3 regions of the Mycobacterium botniense genome follow, and region 2 is predicted to be linked to each of the others. Evidence: predicted binding sites of a transcription regulator. Region 2 holds the regulator's gene; each other region holds the start of a gene.
The links. The regulator LexA, encoded in region 2, represses DNA repair genes until DNA is damaged. The targets are predictions, from matches to a motif close to CGAACANNTGTTCG.
Positions count from the first base shown of each region.

Region 1: cofD (2-phospho-L-lactate transferase) is a predicted target of LexA. The motif match lies at 1,295-1,308, and genes of this name have one in related genera.
Region 3: ruvC (crossover junction endodeoxyribonuclease RuvC) is a predicted target of LexA. The motif match lies at 1,219-1,232, and genes of this name have one in related genera.

Region 1 covers NZ_BLKW01000002.1:216,119-218,383, reverse strand. The annotation lists gene G6N08_RS01295 (coenzyme F420-0:L-glutamate ligase) at 1-73, opposite strand, end outside; gene cofD (2-phospho-L-lactate transferase) at 70-1,062, opposite strand; gene G6N08_RS01285 (WhiB family transcriptional regulator) at 1,388-1,747, shown strand; gene G6N08_RS01280 (metallopeptidase family protein) at 1,756-2,178, opposite strand.
Region 2 covers NZ_BLKW01000004.1:1,777,457-1,779,721, reverse strand. The annotation lists gene G6N08_RS18235 (sunset domain-containing protein) at 1-501, shown strand, start outside; gene lexA (transcriptional repressor LexA) at 505-1,197, opposite strand; gene G6N08_RS18225 (LysM peptidoglycan-binding domain-containing protein) at 1,405-1,881, shown strand; gene nrdR (transcriptional regulator NrdR) at 2,032-2,265, shown strand, end outside.
Region 3 covers NZ_BLKW01000004.1:1,662,205-1,664,469, reverse strand. The annotation lists gene G6N08_RS17615 (class I SAM-dependent methyltransferase) at 1-129, opposite strand, end outside; gene G6N08_RS17610 (hypothetical protein) at 322-873, opposite strand; gene ruvC (crossover junction endodeoxyribonuclease RuvC) at 1,250-1,804, shown strand; gene ruvA (Holliday junction branch migration protein RuvA) at 1,801-2,265, shown strand, end outside.

The DNA of each region.
Region 1 (2,265 bases), on a different contig from region 2:
CGGTGACGGGGAGAATCTCGATCGCCGAGCCGGTTCCATGCTCGGCTCTGGCCGGCGCTGGCGTGCGGGTCATCTCACCATGCCCGCGAGCTCGAGACCTGCGCTGACCATCTCGGCCGTCGCTTTCGGGTCGGTCATCAGCAGCGGTATCGAGCGCACAGCGACCCCGTCGATGTCAGCATGGTCAGTCTCATGAACCAACCAGCAATCCAGGATCCCGGTCGCGTTGCGTGCGCCGTAATACTGGCCGACGGCCTCAGCGGTGGACTGCACACCGATGACAGTAAGGCATTCATGAGCCATGCCGCGCAACGGCTTTCCGCTGACGATCGGTGAATAACCGATGATCGGGGCGGCAGCGGAGCGCAGGGCTGCCCGAATACCGGGAACGGCGAGGATGGCGCCGATGCTCACCACCGGATTCGACGGCGCCAACAAGATGAGGTCAGCGTCAGCGATGGCTTTCAACACTTCGGGTGCGGCGCTGGCCTTTTCGGCTCCGATGAAGGCGAAGCTGTGGGTCGGCACCCGGGCACGGTAACGCACCCACCATTCCTGGAAGTGAATCGCTCGCCGGTTGCCGTCGGCGGGGTCGGTGATGACCGCGTGCGTTTCGCACGGGTCGTCGCTGGTAGGCAACAATCGTGCGTCGGGTTGCCAGCGGTCGCATAGCGCGGCGGTGACCTGCGACAGCGGGTAGCCCGCGCGCAGCATCTGGGTACGCACCAGGTGGGTAGCCAGGTCGCGGTCGCCAAGCTGAAACCACTGCGGCTGCACGCCGTAGCGCCGGAGTTCCTCCATGGCGTGCCACGTTTCGTCGCGCTGGCCCCAGCCGCGTTGCGGGTCGACGCCGCCGCCCAGGGTGTACATACAGGTGTCCAGGTCGGGGCACACACGCAGCCCGTGAATCCAGGCGTCGTCGCCGATATTGACAACGGCGGTCAGTTCGTGATCACCGGCCTGGCGGCGTTGGGGAGCGAATTGCCCGAGGCCGAGGAGGCACTGCACGCCGAGCAGGAAGCGGGCACCGCCGACACCGCCGACCAGAACCGTGATCCTCACATCGCAGACAGTACGCCGGATGACGAGGTGGTCTGCGGGAGTGGAACGTTGGCGCCTGCGGCGAGGTCCGCGCCCCGACACGCCAAAACGCGAACTGCCGCGCACCACCAAAATTTGGTCACGAGATGGTATGAATTTGCATTCCAGCGCTTGACCGCGGCCAATTACGCGTGTGTAATCACATCAGTGTCATTCCCGGTGGCCAGCCGATTACGGTGTCGCAGCCGAGATTCGATCACTTGTTCGAAAATTGAGATGGCCGCACATCACACACACATCACAACAGCGCGCGACATTCACGACCAATCAGGTGAGGAGGCGGAGCATGTCCTATGAGCACCTTCGGGGCGTTGTGGGAGGCACACCGCACACCAATATCGGCGCGGCGAGGACAACTGCGGCATCCCGCCCTCATTTGAGTTTGGTTCCCGACGCGCCCGAAGTATTTCCGCGGGTGCCGGTCACGAGAGAGCAATGGCAAGACCGCGCATTGTGCGCGCAAACCGATCCCGAGGCATTCTTTCCCGAGAAGGGCGGCTCGACCCGCGAGGCCAAGAAAATCTGCCTGGGCTGCGAGGTCCGCAATGAGTGCCTGGAGTACGCGCTCGCGCACGACGAGCGCTTCGGCATTTGGGGCGGTCTCTCGGAGCGTGAGCGCCGCCGTCTCAAGCGCGGCATCATCTGAGTGTCTCGTTACTCGTCATCGATTGTCGGGTCGATGATCGAGGGATCGACGTCCAGATACGTGGCTACCTGAGCCACCAGAATGTCATGCAGCAAATCGGCCAGCTCGACCGTGTCCTTTGCGCGTCGCTCGATTGGCTTGCGGAACAGCACGATTCGTGCGCGGGTAGCGTGGCCGCGGACGTCGACACCGGCGGGGATCAACCGGGCCAGCGGGATCGGGCCGTCGGCGACGACCTCGGGCGGCCATTGCACGTTGTCCGGATCCTTGGGAAAGATGCGCGGAATCTCATCAACCGCCACGTCCAGCCCGGACACCCGGTCCTGCCATTGTCGTTCTATCGGTTCGTAGGCCTCCAGCACCGCCATGTCAAACCGCTCGGCCCGGCTGCGCCACCCCGGCACAGTAGGCGGGAGCAACGGCCCCCGCATCTCTCGGCCGCGCCGGGCAACGGATCTGCGCACCGTCCGATCGCGTCGCCGCGAGCTGCGCGAATCGCTCACGCGCCGATGGTAACG
Region 2 (2,265 bases):
GTTGCTGTGACGTCGCTGGGGCCTCGCTACTCGGAGCGGTCACGGGGCTCACCACCGACCCACGCCCCGGACCCGTTCGCGCGCGACAGCACCTGGATACCCGATGCCAGTGGGCCGGTGTCCGCTGCCCGGGCTGTGCCCACTGCCTCGGAGTCCCTCCGGGCGCCGGCCGGGTTCGACGCCGCGGGAGAGGATCCCGATGCGGTGGACACGGCTCCGACCCGGGTGCCTACGGCAACCGAAGTGCGCAGCGGGCGCCACGCGGCGGTGGAGACCGCAGCAGACGCCGGCCCGCGGACCCCGGCTGCGCCTGCCCGGCTGGCGATCCACCTGCCGCTGGAGGATCCCTACCAGGCTCCCGACGGCTACCCGGTCAAGGCCAATACCAGTTCCGGTCTGTATTACACACCCGAAAGTGAGCTCTACGAGGAGACGCTGGCCGAAATCTGGCTTGCCAGCGAAGAAGTCGCGCGGGCCAACGGATTCATCAAAGCGGGTTGAGCCTTAGAGCTTACGGATCACCGTGACGACCTTGCCCAGCACCGTGGCCTCGTTTCCCGGGATGGGGTCGAACGCCGGGTTATGCGGCATCAGCCACACCTGATTGCCGGTGCGTTTGAACGTTTTCACGGTGGCTTCCCCGTCAATCATCGCTGCGACGATATCGCCGTTATCGGCGACGTTCTGCTGGCGGACCACGACCCAGTCGCCGTCACAGATCGCCGCCTCGACCATGGAGTCGCCGACGACTTTGAGCAGGAATAGCGCGCCGTCACCGACCAGCGCCCTGGGCAGCGGGAAAACGTCTTCAACGGCTTCTTCGGCGAGGATCGGGCCGCCGGCCGCGATCCGTCCGAGAACCGGGACGAACGTGGGCTCCGGCACGGCGTCGGAGCCGGCGACCTCAGTGGCCGGCACTGCGACAGCCTCGTCGGCTCCACGGACGTCGACAGCGCGGGGGCGGTTCGGGTCGCGGCGCAAATAGCCCTTGCGCTCCAGCGTGCGCAGTTGGTGAGCCACCGACGACGTCGAGGTCAGACCAACAGCGTCGCCGATTTCCCGGATGCTGGGCGGATAGCCGCGGGTGGTCACCGAGGCGCGGATGACATCCAAGATGGTGCGCTGCCGCGCGGTGAGCACCGAATCGGCAGCATGCGGACGGCGACCCGGGTCGGTGGTGTCGCTGGAATCGCTCATACCACGCGAGAGTAGCCGCATTTCATCGATTAATCAAACACGTGTTCGATGCATGTCGCGGGGCTAGCGCGCACCCGGTGGTGTCGGTGGCCCGCGGTATCGTCCGGCCATGTCTGACACCATTCGATCAGATGTTCGACATTCGAACAGAGTATCGAGTATATTTCGAACACATGATCGATGACCACGGTGAGGAGGCGAACACCGATGACACTGATCGACGCGAGCCCGCTGAACAACCGCCGTGCAGCGCGGCCGGCCCGGGTTAAGGCGCGGTGCCGCCCGCCCGGCTCGCGGCGGCCCGGGCCGGCACGGCCGGCATGGCCCTCACCGCGGTACCGGGGTCCGGGTGTGGCCAGGTCCACTGCCGCGCACCACAGGCGCCCCGTAACGGCGGCGACGACGGTGGCGCTCGCGCTGGTCTCGGCGCTGATCACACTCTGGCTGGGGCTGGTTGCCCACCGCGGTGGGCTGGTGGGCGGCGCCGTGGCAGGGACGCCCGCCCGGATACCTGACCGGCTTGCCGTGGTGCGCGTTGAGGCGGGGGAGACGTGGGATCACCTGGCGGCCCGGGTGGCTCCCGGCGCGCCGGCGGGCCAGGTGGCCGACCGCATCCGCGAACTCAACGGCCTGGACGCCGCCACGCTGACCGCGGGTCAGACACTGATCGCTCCGGTCGGCTGACCTGTTCGGATGGCACGCGAAAAAGCTGACGGCCCAACGCTGGTCAGCGCAGGTGGGCCGACCGCGGCGGTGTTGGCGGTACCGGGGAGCGCCCAGGTACTCTCAAAGTCGTCTGAGAAACCTGGCCATCAGCGCGGCGAAGGAGCGGCCATGCACTGCCCGTTCTGCCGCCATCCCGATTCCCGGGTGGTGGACTCACGGGAAACCGATGAAGGTCAGGCTATTCGGCGTCGAAGGTCCTGCCCGGAGTGCGGGAGGCGGTTCACCACTGTGGAAACCGCCGTGCTGGCCGTCGTCAAGCGCAGCGGTGTCACCGAGCCGTTTAGCCGGGAGAAGGTCATCCGCGGCGTGCGCCGCGCGTGCCAGGGCCGCCAGGTCGATGAC
Region 3 (2,265 bases), 120 kb from region 2:
GTGAGCGTGAACCGGGTCGAACCATTCCCAGTTGTGTGTGACCCACGTCCTCAGGTCATGAATAGGTTGCGGATACCGGTATCGCTCGTACTGGCGGGCTACCACATCGGCGCGTGGATCGCCGGCCATCTCAGCGCTGCTCACTTCAGCGTCGGCTCCTTTACAGTCGGCGGTTGATCAGTTCGTCAGTCGAGAGTATCCCCGGTGCTTCCACGGCTGATCATGGTGAGCGCCGTGCTGCCGCAGCGGGCGCGGTGGTGGATGTGGGTGGCCGCATCATCCGGTGGGCGGCCGACCTGACACAGCCGGGCTTAGCCGGTCTTAGCCGGGCGCCCCGGGCTGGCCGGGCGCCCCGGGCTGGCCGGGCTGGCCGGGCTGGCCGGGCGCCCCGCCGGGTCCCGGTGCGCCACCGGCTCCGCCGGGGCCGGGCTGCCCGCCGGCTCCGCCGTGCCCCCCTTGCCCGCCGGCTCCCCCGTGCCCGCCGGCTCCGCCGTGACCGCCGGGGCCGCCTTGCCCGCCTTGCCCGCCGGGGCCGCCGTGCCCGCCTTGCCCGCCGGGGCCGCCATGCCCGCCTTGCCCGCCTTGCCCGCCGGGGCCGCCGTCGTCGCCGGGGCCGCTGAGCGCGTGGCCGCTCCTGTCGATCCCACTGGCGGCGGGGCGAGGAGCGACGATCACCGGGACAGGGGCCGGGGCGCTGGCTGCGTTGCTGAGGACATCGATGATGCCCGCAGTGGCGGCGGGCGCGGTGGCCAGCGGGGTCATCGCCGCAGCCAGAAACGCACCGGCAGCTGTCCCGACAATGATCGGATGAGCATCGCGTGCCGTGCCGTGGCCCGGTCGACGATTCCGCTTGGTGCAGCGCATACGGCCCATCTGTCCGCCTTCCGGTCAGCCACCTGACTTGCCCTGAGTGTGCACCAACCTTAGCCTGCCGGGCTTGGCCGGCCGGTGGTGCTGTCGCTGGCGGCGCCGTGGAGTCACACCGATCACACGCGCCCCATGGCGAGATATACCGTGACGATTCCCAAGCGAGCCCGGATATGCGACTGATCCCGCTGCACGATCGCTACGACGATGGGCTGAAACGCTGCACCGTGGATACAGCGACTTCGCCGGTGAGGCGATACCGATATCGCATGTTTATCGTCGGCGACCGCCGGCGCGACGGATCTCACCGCGTGTCGTTCCGATGGCTGTCGGCTCGGCCCGATAGGGTATCGAACAGTCGTTCGGCAGCGGGAGTGATGCAGTGCGGGTGATGGGTGTTGATCCAGGCTTGACGCGCTGCGGATTGTCGGTGATCGACGGCAGCCGCGGGCGGCAGATCGTCGCACTGAATGTCGAGGTCGTACGCACCGCGGTCGACGTCCCGTTGCCGGGGCGGTTATTGGCGATCAGTGATGTTGTCGAGCAGTGGCTGGATACTTATCGCCCGGATGTGATGGCGATCGAGCGGGTGTTTTCCCAGCAGAATGTGTCGACGGTGATGGGTACCGCGCAGGTTGGGGGCGTGGTGGCGCTGGCGGCGGCCAAACGGGGTGTTGCGGTGCATTTTCACACCCCCAGCGAGGTGAAGGCGGCGGTTACCGGTAACGGTGGTGCGGGCAAGGCGCAGGTGACTGCGATGGTCACCAGAATCCTTGGGTTGCAAGCCAAGCCGACACCGGCGGATGCGGCTGACGCGTTGGCGTTGGCGATATGTCATTGCTGGCGCGCGCCGATGATCGCGCGGATGGCCGCCGCAGAAGCCCAGGCGGGCGGGCAGCGTCAGCGGGTCGGTGCGAAGGTCAAGGCGGCGCGGTGATCGCCTCGGTGCGCGGGCAGGTGCTGGAGGTGGCGCTGGATCATGTGGTGATCGAGTGCGCTGGGGTCGGTTACCAGGTAATGGCGACCCCGTCGACGCTGGCAAGGCTGCGGCGTGGGACTGAGGCTCGGTTGGTCACCGCGATGATTGTGCGCGAGGAGTCGATGACGCTGTACGGGTTCCTCGAGGCCGAGGCCCGCGATTTGTTTGTGATGTTGCTGGGGGTTTCGGGGGTGGGGCCCAAGATCGCGCTGGCGGCGTTGGCGGTTTATGACGCGACAGCACTGCGGCGGGTGCTGGCCGACGGCGATGTGGCGGCGCTGACGCGGGTGCCCGGGATCGGCCGCCGGGGCGCCGAGCGGCTGGTGTTGGAGTTGCGCGATAAGGCCGGTGCGGTGCCCGCAGCGCCGGTCAATGGGCACGCGGTGCGTGGCCCGGTGGTCGAAGCCCTGATCGGACTG